DNA from 3 places in the Phycicoccus ginsengisoli genome. Region 1 is predicted to be linked to each of the others. Evidence: riboswitches for the same ligand, from Rfam matches in the RefSeq annotation. Region 1 holds a riboswitch; each other region holds the start of a gene.

Evidence for each region. Region 1 has a riboswitch for S-adenosylmethionine ahead of ACYVDO_RS16350 (aminotransferase class V-fold PLP-dependent enzyme). Riboswitches for the same ligand answer to the same signal wherever they lie in the genome.
Region 2: another riboswitch for S-adenosylmethionine. It lies ahead of metX (homoserine O-acetyltransferase MetX); the one in region 1 lies ahead of ACYVDO_RS16350 (aminotransferase class V-fold PLP-dependent enzyme).
Region 3: another riboswitch for S-adenosylmethionine. It lies ahead of ACYVDO_RS14165 (bifunctional o-acetylhomoserine/o-acetylserine sulfhydrylase); the one in region 1 lies ahead of ACYVDO_RS16350 (aminotransferase class V-fold PLP-dependent enzyme).

Annotation. Positions count from the first base shown of each region.
Region 1 covers NZ_BAAGYN010000010.1:110,761-114,025, forward strand. The annotation lists gene ACYVDO_RS16345 (ribonuclease J) at 1-229, shown strand, start outside; gene ACYVDO_RS16350 (aminotransferase class V-fold PLP-dependent enzyme) at 411-1,847, opposite strand; SAM riboswitch class IV at 1,889-2,001, opposite strand; gene ACYVDO_RS16355 (FtsK/SpoIIIE family DNA translocase) at 2,347-3,265, shown strand, end outside.
Region 2 covers NZ_BAAGYN010000008.1:34,065-37,329, forward strand. The annotation lists gene ACYVDO_RS14075 (universal stress protein) at 153-554, opposite strand; gene metX (homoserine O-acetyltransferase MetX) at 648-1,784, opposite strand; SAM riboswitch class IV at 1,800-1,909, opposite strand; gene ACYVDO_RS14085 (DUF4192 domain-containing protein) at 2,004-3,137, opposite strand.
Region 3 covers NZ_BAAGYN010000008.1:57,971-61,235, reverse strand. The annotation lists gene ACYVDO_RS14170 (L-lactate permease) at 1-1,376, shown strand, start outside; SAM riboswitch class IV at 1,505-1,617, shown strand; gene ACYVDO_RS14165 (bifunctional o-acetylhomoserine/o-acetylserine sulfhydrylase) at 1,725-3,044, shown strand; gene ACYVDO_RS14160 (multicopper oxidase domain-containing protein) at 3,153-3,265, opposite strand, start outside.

The sequences.
Region 1 (3,265 bases):
GGGCAAGGTCGCGGCGGGGCCGGAGATCCAGGCCCGCGGCTTCGCCGAGGACGACGAGATCTTCAAGCAGGTGCGGCCCAAGATCGAGCAGGCGCTGGCGGACGCGACCGGCAACGGCGTGACCGACTCCTACCAGCTCGAGCAGGTCGTGCGTCGTGCGGTCGGCGGCTGGGTCGGCGGCAAGATCCGCCGCCGCCCGATGATCATCCCGGTCGTCATCCAGGCCTGACGCCCCCTCGCACTAGGCGCACCCACGGGAGCACCCGGCATACCCGCCCCGGCTCCCCGGCCTCGCCGCGCCCGCAAAACAACGGTTGCTCGACATAGGTCGCCTCAACATCCCGCGTGTTGTCGAGCAACCGTTGTTTTGCGGGTGCTCGGCGGGGCGCCGGGGGTATGCCGGCGGGCGGCTACCAGGGGCGGGCGAGGTCGAGCGCGCGCGGGTCCTCGACGGGGGCCCAGCCCGAGGCGCCGTGGACGTACTCGGCGGCCGGACCGTTCGCGGCCAGGTCAGCGACGGCGGCGAGCAGCCGCTCGACGTGCGCGGCCGTCGTCGCGAGGCCGACGCTCGCCCGCACCGCGGTCGTCGGCGCGTCCTCGTCGACGTCGTCGAGCAGGGCGTCGACGCACAGGTGGGCGCAGAACTTGCCGTCCCGCACCCCGATGCCGTGCTCGGCCGACAGGGCCGTGGACACCAGGGCGGGGTCCAGGCCGTCGACGGTGAAGGTCGCCACCGCGACCCGGTCGTGGTCCGGGCCGAAGAGGGAGTAGGTCTGTACGCCGTCGATCGCCGCGAGGCCCTCGAGCAGCCGTCGGCCGAGTGTCGTCTCGTGCGCCTCGACGGCCTCGCGGTGGGTCCGCAGGGCGTGACAGGCAGCGGCCAGGGCGACGGCCCCGATGACGTTCGGGCTCCCCGCCTCGTGCCGGGCCGCGCCGTCCTGCCAGACCACCCCGCGCTCGGTGACGGCCCTGGTGGCGCCCCCGCCTGCGAGGTAGGGGGCGGCCGCGTCCAGCCAGTCCGCGCGACCGGCCAGCACCCCGGTCCCGAAGGGCGCGTACAGCTTGTGTCCCGACAGGACGACCCAGTCGACGTCGAGGTTGGCCAGGTCGACGGAGCGGTGCGGGGCGTACTGGGCGGCGTCGAGGACCACGCGCGCGCCCGCCCGGCGGGCGACCCGGACCAGCTCGGCGACCGGCCAGACCTCGCCGGTGACGTTCGAGGCCCCCGCGAGGACGACGAGCCGGTGACGGCCGGGGTGCTCGCGCAGGGCTGCGCGCAGCAGCACGGCGGCGTCGGCGGCGCTGCCCGGCACCGGCAGGCGGTGCGTGCGCCGGGCCGGCCAGGGCAGCAGGGCCGCGTGGTGCTCGGACTCGAAGACGAAGACGGAGGTGTCCCGCGGCAGGGAGCGTGCCAGGAGGTTGAAGGAGTCGGTGCTGTTGCGGGTGAAGACGACCTCGTCGCCGTCGCGGGCCCCCACGAACGACCCCACCTCCGCCCGGGCCTGCTCGTACCACGAGGACGTCACGCGCGAGGCCCAGCCGTTGCCCCGGTGCACCGAGGAGTAGGTCCGCAGGGCGGTGTCGACGGCCTGCTTGACGCTGACCAGGGCCGGGGTCGAGGCCGCGTGGTCGAAGTTGGCGTAGTCGACGACACCGGTCAGCGTCGGCACGAGCAGCCGCTCCGACACCACCGCCGGCAGTGCGGTCACCTCCCCGAGCAGCCGACCTCCCGCCGGGCGGACGTCCGGCACCGGCCGGAGGTGCTGGCCACGGGCGTGGGCGAGGGGCGCGCTGCGGCGGGTGACGGCGTCCGCGTCACGGTGGGTGTCGGTGGTCGCGATCGACATGCGAGGGCCTCCTGGGTCCGGTGGGGACCCGGCGTTCGCAGGGTCCGCGCTTGCCGGCAGCGGGCGCAGCCGGCCCGGTCGTCACCCGGAGCACCCCACCGCGGAGGAGGGTTGCTGGTCAGCGAGCCGGGGCTTGACGCTGACACTCATGACCTTGGCGTCGACGGTAGCGGTGGCGGCCGGCGGCCGGCCACCGCGGCGGTGACCTTCCCGCGATGCGAGACGCGACGTCCGCTGGTCGGTCGGTGTCGCCTGCGTGCGAGTGCGTGCGCACCCCTGCGCCGACGAACTCGTGGTCGGTTCGCCGGCGCAGGCCCCGCCAGACGCAAGGCCTAGCGTCGCACCGGGTCCGCCGCCGGTGGAATGGCCGGACCCACCTGCGGACCGAAGTGGAGACGGCCGGCTCACCCGTTCGGGGGAGGGCCGCAGGCGGAATGTCTCACTCGCGGGAGGCGTGTGACGCGTGTGTCGCTTGTGGCGTTCGCGTACCCTGCGGACCATGGCGACACGTCCGTCCACCTCCACGCGCTCCTCGAGCGGCCGTGGCACCGCGACCCGTCCGGCGAACCGCCGGGGGACCGCGCCGCGCACGTCCGCCACGCGCGGGAAGGCCAAGGGGGCCAAGGGCGGCGGCCTGCCGCTGCCGCTGCGGGCGCTGCGGGGCACCTGGATGGGCATGGCGCACGTCGCCGGCGGCGCGGTCCGCCGGGTCGGGACCAGCGCCCGTGACCTCGAGCCCGAGCACCGTCGCGACGGGTTCGGCTTCCTCCTGCTCGGCCTGGCCATCGTCGTCGCCGCCCGTGAGTGGTGGTCCTTCCAGGGGCCGGTGGGAGACGTCATCCACGCCGTCGTGGCGGGCACCTTCGGCCGCGTCGCGTATGCCGTGCCGCTGGCCCTGCTCTTCCTCGGCGTCCGGCTCCTGCGGGCACCGCAGGAGGACGCGACGAACTCGCGCATCGGCATCGGCCTGGGCGCCCTCGCCTTCGCGGCCTCCGGCCTGACGCACGTGGCGGCCGGCATACCCGAGCCCCCCCAGGGCGCCGACGCGATGCGCGACGGCGGAGGCATCATCGGCTTCCTGGCCTCCAGCCCGCTCGAGGCCGCGGTCTCCGTCTACGGCACGGTCCCGATCCTGCTCATGCTGGGCTTCTTCGGGCTGCTGGTCATGACTGCCACCCCGGTCCACCTGATCCCCGAGCGGCTCGCCGAGCTGCGCGACCACCTGCTGCACCGCGAGCACCGCGAGGAGCCCGCCTCGGAGCCGGTCGCCGAGAAGCCGCGTCGCCCGCGTCGGCCCGAGACCGAGGGCCCGCTGGTGGGCGACGAGGCGTTCGAGCAGGCCGCGCTCGTGGACAAGGACGGCAAGCGCCTGCGCCCGGGCCAGAAGCGGCCCACCGCGCCGGGCGTCCTCCCGCCTG
Region 2 (3,265 bases), on a different contig from region 1:
GCCTGTGACAACAACTGCGGGGGCGGAAGTATTGCTCGGTTGCCGGGAGCGGGGCGCTCTGGCGGACCTCGATGGTGACATTGTAAAACGAGAAGCCCCACAAACCCGCATCGGTACGCAAAATCCCCTGCGCGCGAGGCGCCGCGGGTGCGTCAGGCCTGGGCCTTGACCGCCAGCACGGGACACGAGGCGTCCAGCAGGATGCGCTGGGCGTTGGAGCCCAGGATGAGCTTGCCCACGGGGGTCCGCCGCCGCAGCCCGATGACGATGAAGTCGGCGTGCTCCTCCTCGGCGACCGCGATGAGGTCCTCCGCGGGCTCGTTGCCGCGCACCAGCTGGCGGACCTCGTGCTCCAGGCCCTCCTGGTCCAGCTCGCCCTGGATCCGGCTCAGCTCCGCCTCGAACCGCTGCGCCTCGTCGGAGTCGTAGTCCCGGCCACCGCGCTGGGAGTTGATGACGATGAGCTTGGACTTGCGCAGCAGCGACTCGTCCGCTGCCCGGCGCAGAGCCGCTCGTCCTTCCCTCGTCGGGACGTAACCCACCACGATGGCCACAGGAACCTCCTCGTTCGTCGACCGCGGCGTCGGCCGCCGTGCCGACGCTACCGGAAGAGGACCGGCCAGGCAGGGCCTACCCGCAGGGACCTGTCAGGCGGTCCCGCCGAGGATGCCCTCGATGATCCCGCCGACCTGGTCCACCTCGATGAGGAAGCCGTCGTGGCCGTAGTCGGAGCGCACGGTGGCGAGCCGCGCGCCGGGCACGGCCTCGGCCACCTCCCGCGACAGCCGGGGCGGGTACAGCCGGTCGCTGTCGACCGCCACCACCGTCAGGTCGGCGGTGACCGCGGCCAGCGCCGCCTGCACCCCTCCCCGCCCGCGACCCACGTCGTGCGAGCTCATCGCCTCTGTCAGGACGAGGTAGGAGTTGGCGTCGAACCGGCCGGCCAGCTTGCCGGCGTGGTGGTCGAGGTAGGACTCCACGGCATACCGGCCGCGGCCGCCGAGGGGGTCCTCCTCGCCCTGCGGCACCCGCCCGAACCGCTCGTGCAGCTCCAGCTCGCTGCGGTAGGTGACGTGGGCGATGCGGCGGGCGATCCCCAGACCGGTGTCGGGCCCGGCCTCCCGGTCGTAGTAGTCCCCGCCGTGGAAGGCAGGGTCGGACCGGATCGCGAGCAGCTGGGGCTGGCACCAGCCGATCTGCTCGGCCGTGGCGTAGGCGGTGCTGGCCAGGACCGCGGCGGCCGCGACGCGGTCGGGGTGCGTGACGGCCCACTCGAGCACGCGCATACCCCCCATGGAGCCGCCCAGCACCAGCCGCCACGTGGCGATGCCGAGCTCGTCGGCGAGGAGGGCCTCGGTGCGCACCTGGTCCCGGATGGTGACGAACGGGAACCGGCTGCCCCAGGGGCGGCCGTCGGGGGCCTCCGACGCCGGCCCGGTGCTGCCCTGGCAGCCACCCAGGACGTTGGCTGCCACGACGAACCAGTGGTCCGTGTCGATGGGACGCCCGGGCCCGATCAGTCCGTCCCACCAGCCGGGGGTCGGGTGACCGGGCCCGGCGGGTCCGACGACGTGGCTGTCGCCCGTGAGGGCGTGCTCGACCAGCACGGCGTTGTCCCCGGCGGCGTTGAGCCGACCCCAGGTCTCGTAGGCCAGGGTGACGTCCGGGACGACCCCGCCGCGCTCGAGCTCGACAGCCCCGAGCCGGACGAAGCGGCGGTCCCCGGGGTGGTCCCCCTCACGCCAGGCGGCGGAGGTCGTCGGACGTCGGGACGTGGTGGTCATCGAGGGCTCCTGCGGTGCTCGCGCTTGCCCAGCCGGTCAGGCGGGCCGGGTCATCACCCGGGGCACCCCACCGCGAGGAGGGTTGCCGCCCAGCGAGCCGGGGCTTCGCGCTGGAACTCATGACCTGTCCCCATGATACGAGCCGCGCCGCCCGGGTCACCCCCCGTCCGGGACGTGGGACACCCCGGTCGGGTCATTCGGGCGGGTCAGCCGGGCGGGTCAGGCGGGGCGGCCCAGACCCGCGGACGGCGGCGCCTCCGTCGGGGACGGGTCGTCCCGCCGGTAGCGGACACCGAGGTCGACCATCCGCTCGAGCAGCAGCGCCAGCCGGTAGTCCGGCCTGGCGTCCAGCGCCCGCTCCAACGCCTCCCGCGCCACCGCGCCGTCACCCAGCCACCAGGCGAGGCTGGCCAGCACGGTCAGCACCGGCGGGGCGTGCTCGTCGGGGGTGGCGCGGGCCAGCCACTCGAGCCGGGCCAGGGCGCGCCGACCCGCGTCCGGCGCGGGGCCGTCGGCGCCCGGCCGCGCCCACGGGGGCTCCGGCAGCACGGTCCGCAGCTGGTCGGCGAGGACGGGTCCGAGCGCGTCGAGCGGCAGCGTGTCGGGGCACCAGCGCGCGATGAGGCCGTCGCGCAGCTCGACGTCGGCGAGGCTGAGCACGAGCTGGGCGACCTCGTCCGGGCCGGTCGTCTCGACGGCCGGGGCGTCGGGGCCCACATCGAGGGCGGCGGCCCACTGGACGAGCCAGGCACGGCGCTGCTCGTCGCCCCCGCGACCGCGCGCCGGTGCACCCGCGGTCGACCCACGCCCGGGCCCGGGACCGCTTCGGCGAGCCAGGACCCGGCCCACCGCCGGCGCGACGCAGGGGTCCGCTGCCACGACGTCGGCCACCGCGGCCCGGGAGGCCAGGGGTGAGACCCCCATCGCGACGAGCTCGGCCACCCCGGGCGCCGCCGACGTGTCGTCGACCGGGCGCCCCTGCGGCGGGCAGCAGCCCTGGTCGCAGTCCGGGGAGTACCACCTGCCGTCGCGGACGACGACACGGTCGAGGACGTCGACCCCGGCCAGCCGGCACCCCGTGCGCAACCGGTCGAGCAGCGGCATCGCGGCGCCCGCCGAGGACTCGTAGCCCACGAGGACGACCGCGTCGGGCGGATCACCGAGCAGGGGGGCGACGAGCGCGTCGGCGGCCTCGCCGACGTGCTCCGGCGGGGGGAGGTCGATGCGCTCGACGAGCCCGACGGCCCGCCCGCGGAGCGTCACCACGACGACCGCGTCCTGCGGGTGGTAGCCGAGCTGGTAGGGCAGCACCGCCACGACGTCGGACGGGCTCTGGAGCCGGATCGGGTTCATGCCCCGACCCTCGTCACCCCGGAGCACCGGGGACAGGGGACGGCACGCCGCCTGTGGACGCGCGCGGGTCAGGGCCGCGCCTGTGGACGAGGGAACCGTGGACGCGCGCAGGTCAGGGCCGCGTCTGT
Region 3 (3,265 bases), on a different contig from region 1:
TCGCCGGCTTCGGCACCCCGGTCGCGATCACGAGCGTCATGCTCATCGCGCTCGGCTTCCGCCCGCTCAAGGCCGCCGTCGTGGCCCTGGTCGCCAACACCGCGCCGGTCGCGTTCGGCGCGCTGGCCGTGCCGATCACCACCTTGGCGACGGTCAGCCAGCAGCCCGAGCACACGCTGTCGCAGATCGTCGGACGGCAGACGCCGCTGCTCGGCGTCTTCGTGCCGATGGCCCTGGTCTTCATCATCGACCGCGGCCGCGGGGTCCGGGCGACGCTGCCCGCGACGCTCACCTGCGGGATCACCTTCGCCATCGCACAGTTCGTCACCTCGAACTACATCTCGACCCCGCTCACGGACATCGTCGCCTCGCTCGTGAGCGCCCTGGCCGTCGTCCTGCTGCTGCGGGTCTGGCAGCCGAAGGAGCACTACGTGGAGTCGGCCGTCGAAGAGGACGTCGTGGCAGCCGGTGCCCGCAGCTCGCGGGCGTCAGCCACCGGGGCGATGGCGGCAGAGGGCAGTGACCTGCCCGGCGACCAGCACCACGGTCGTCGCCGTCCGGTGCACACCGAGAGTGACGCGGGCGCCGAGGACCTCGCCACCATGAGGACGCGCGACGAGGCGGCCCACGACCGCGGGTCGGACGTGTTCAAGGCCTACGCGCCGTACCTCATCATCATCATCGTCTTCGTGCTGGCGCAGCTCCCGGGGATCAAGGACCTGCTCGACGCCCCGACCAAGGTGTTCAAGTGGCCGGGCCTCGACGGGCTGCAGTCCGCGTCGGGCAAGGCCTCGAAGATCCCGCAGTTCAAGCTGAACTGGCTCGCCGCGGCGGGCACGCTGATGCTCATCGCCGGGCTGATCACCATCCCCGTGATCGGCATCTCGCCGGCCAAGGCGCTGCGCGCGTTCGGCACGACGTTCAGGCAGCTGGCAGCGGCCATCGTCACCGTGATGGCGGTGCTGGGCCTGGCCTACGTCATGAACGCGTCCGGGCAGACCTCGAGCCTGGGCACCTGGATGGCGGGGGCGGGCGGCGCGTTCGCCCTGCTGTCGCCGATCCTCGGGTGGCTGGGTGTCGCGGTGACCGGGTCGGACACCTCGTCCAACTCGCTGTTCGGCGCCCTGCAGGTCACCGCGGCCAAGGACGCCGGGCTGCACCCGGCCCTCATGGCTGCGGCGAACTCCTCCGGCGGCGTGCTCGGCAAGATGATCTCCCCGCAGAACCTCGCGATCGCCGCGGCCGCCGTCGGCATGTCGGGACGTGAGGGCGACATCTTCCGCCGGGTCATCGGCTGGAGTGTCGCCTTCGTGGCGTTCATGTGCGTACTGGTCTTCCTGCAGTCGACCGCCGTGCTGAGCTGGATGATCCCCTAGCGGTTCCCGCGCCGGGATGCCGGTGCACCGGCTGCGACGGCCCCGCCCACCACCGAGGTGGGCGGCGCCGTCCGGCATGAGAGACGGGTGTCCCACCGCCCGGGACACCCGGCGTACGCTTCGACGCAGGTCATGAGCGCCAGCGCCAAGCCCCGGCTCGCTGGCCGGCAACCCTCCTCCGCGGTGGGGTGCCCCGGGTGAGGACCAGGCGCGCGGCACCTGCCGTGCGCAAGCGCGGGAGACCCACCACGTGTCCCGCACCGCCCCCGGCGGTGGCGACCAGCCCTCCACCGTCGGCGACGGACCACGCCGACGCCGCACCCGCGGCACCCGAGAGTGAAGGTCACCATGAGCAACACGAACTGGTCGTTCGAGACCCGCCAGATCCACGTCGGTCAGGAGCCGGACAGCGCCACCGGTGCGCGCGCCCTGCCGATCTACCAGACGACTTCGTACGTCTTCAAGGACGCCGAGCACGCGGCAAACCTGTTCGCGCTCAAAGAGTTCGGCAACATCTACACCCGCATCATGAACCCCACGCAGGACGCGGTCGAGCAGCGGATCGCCTCGCTCGAGGGCGGGGTGGGGGCGCTGCTCGTGGCCTCCGGGCAGGCAGCGGAGACCCTGGCGATCCTCAACGTCGCCGAGGCGGGCGACCACGTCGTGGCCAGCCCCTCGCTCTACGGCGGCACCTTCAACCTGCTCAAGCACACGCTGCCCAAGTTCGGGCTGGAGGTCACCTTCGTCGAGGACGCCAACGACCTGGAGTCGTGGCGGGCGGCGGTGCGGCCCAACACCAAGCTCTTCTTCGGTGAGACGATCTCCAACCCCAAGTCCGAGGTGCTCGACATCGAGGGCGTCGCCGCCGTCGCGCACGAGGCGGGTGTGCCGCTCATCGTGGACAACACGATCGCCACGCCGTACCTCATCCGGCCGCTGGAGTGGGGCGCGGACATCGTCGTGCACTCGGCGACCAAGTACCTCGGCGGCCACGGCACCAGCATCGCCGGCGTCATCGTCGACGGCGGCTCGTTCGACTTCGCCAAGGACCCCGAGCGGTTCCCCGGCTTCAACACCCCGGACGAGAGCTACCACGGCCTGGTGTTCGCCCGGGACCTCGGCGTCGGCAGCCCGCTCGGCGCCAACCTCGCGTACATCCTCAAGGCCCGGGTGCAGCTGCTGCGCGACCTCGGCGCAGCGGTCTCGCCGTTCAACGCGTTCCTCATCGCCCAGGGCCTGGAGACCCTGAGCCTGCGGATCGAGCGCCACCTGCAGAACACCCACGAGGTCGCGAAGTACCTCGGGGGCCACGAGCAGGTCGAGCGGGTGGTGTGGGCGTCCCTGCCCGACCACGAGTCCTACGAGAAGGCGAAGAAGTACACCCCCCGTGGCGCCGGCGCCGTGCTGGCGTTCGAGATCCGGGGCGGGGTCGAGGCGGGGCGGCGCTTCGTGGAGTCGCTGCAGCTGCACAGCCACGTGGCCAACCTCGGCGACGTGCGTTCGCTGGCCATCCACCCGGCGTCGACGACCCACTCGCAGGGGCCGGACGAGGACCGCCTCGCCGCCGGCGTGACGCCCGGCCTGGTGCGCCTGGCCGTCGGGATCGAGCACATCGACGACATCATCGCCGACCTCGACCAGGGCTTCATCGCCGCCAAGGGCGCCTGAGGGGAGCTGCCCGGGGCCCCGGGGCCGGGCCGCCTCGGCGACCCGGCCCCGTGGCGCACCACCAGCCGGCCCGTGGCGCGCCACCAGCCGGCCGGTGGTCCGGTTCGCCTACGGCGTGACGCGCACGACGCCGTGGGCGCCGCGCTCGGCGTCGACCATGACGTGCGACACGAACGGGTAGTGCCCCGCCTCGGGGAAGGTGAGCTCCACGAAGCCGCCCT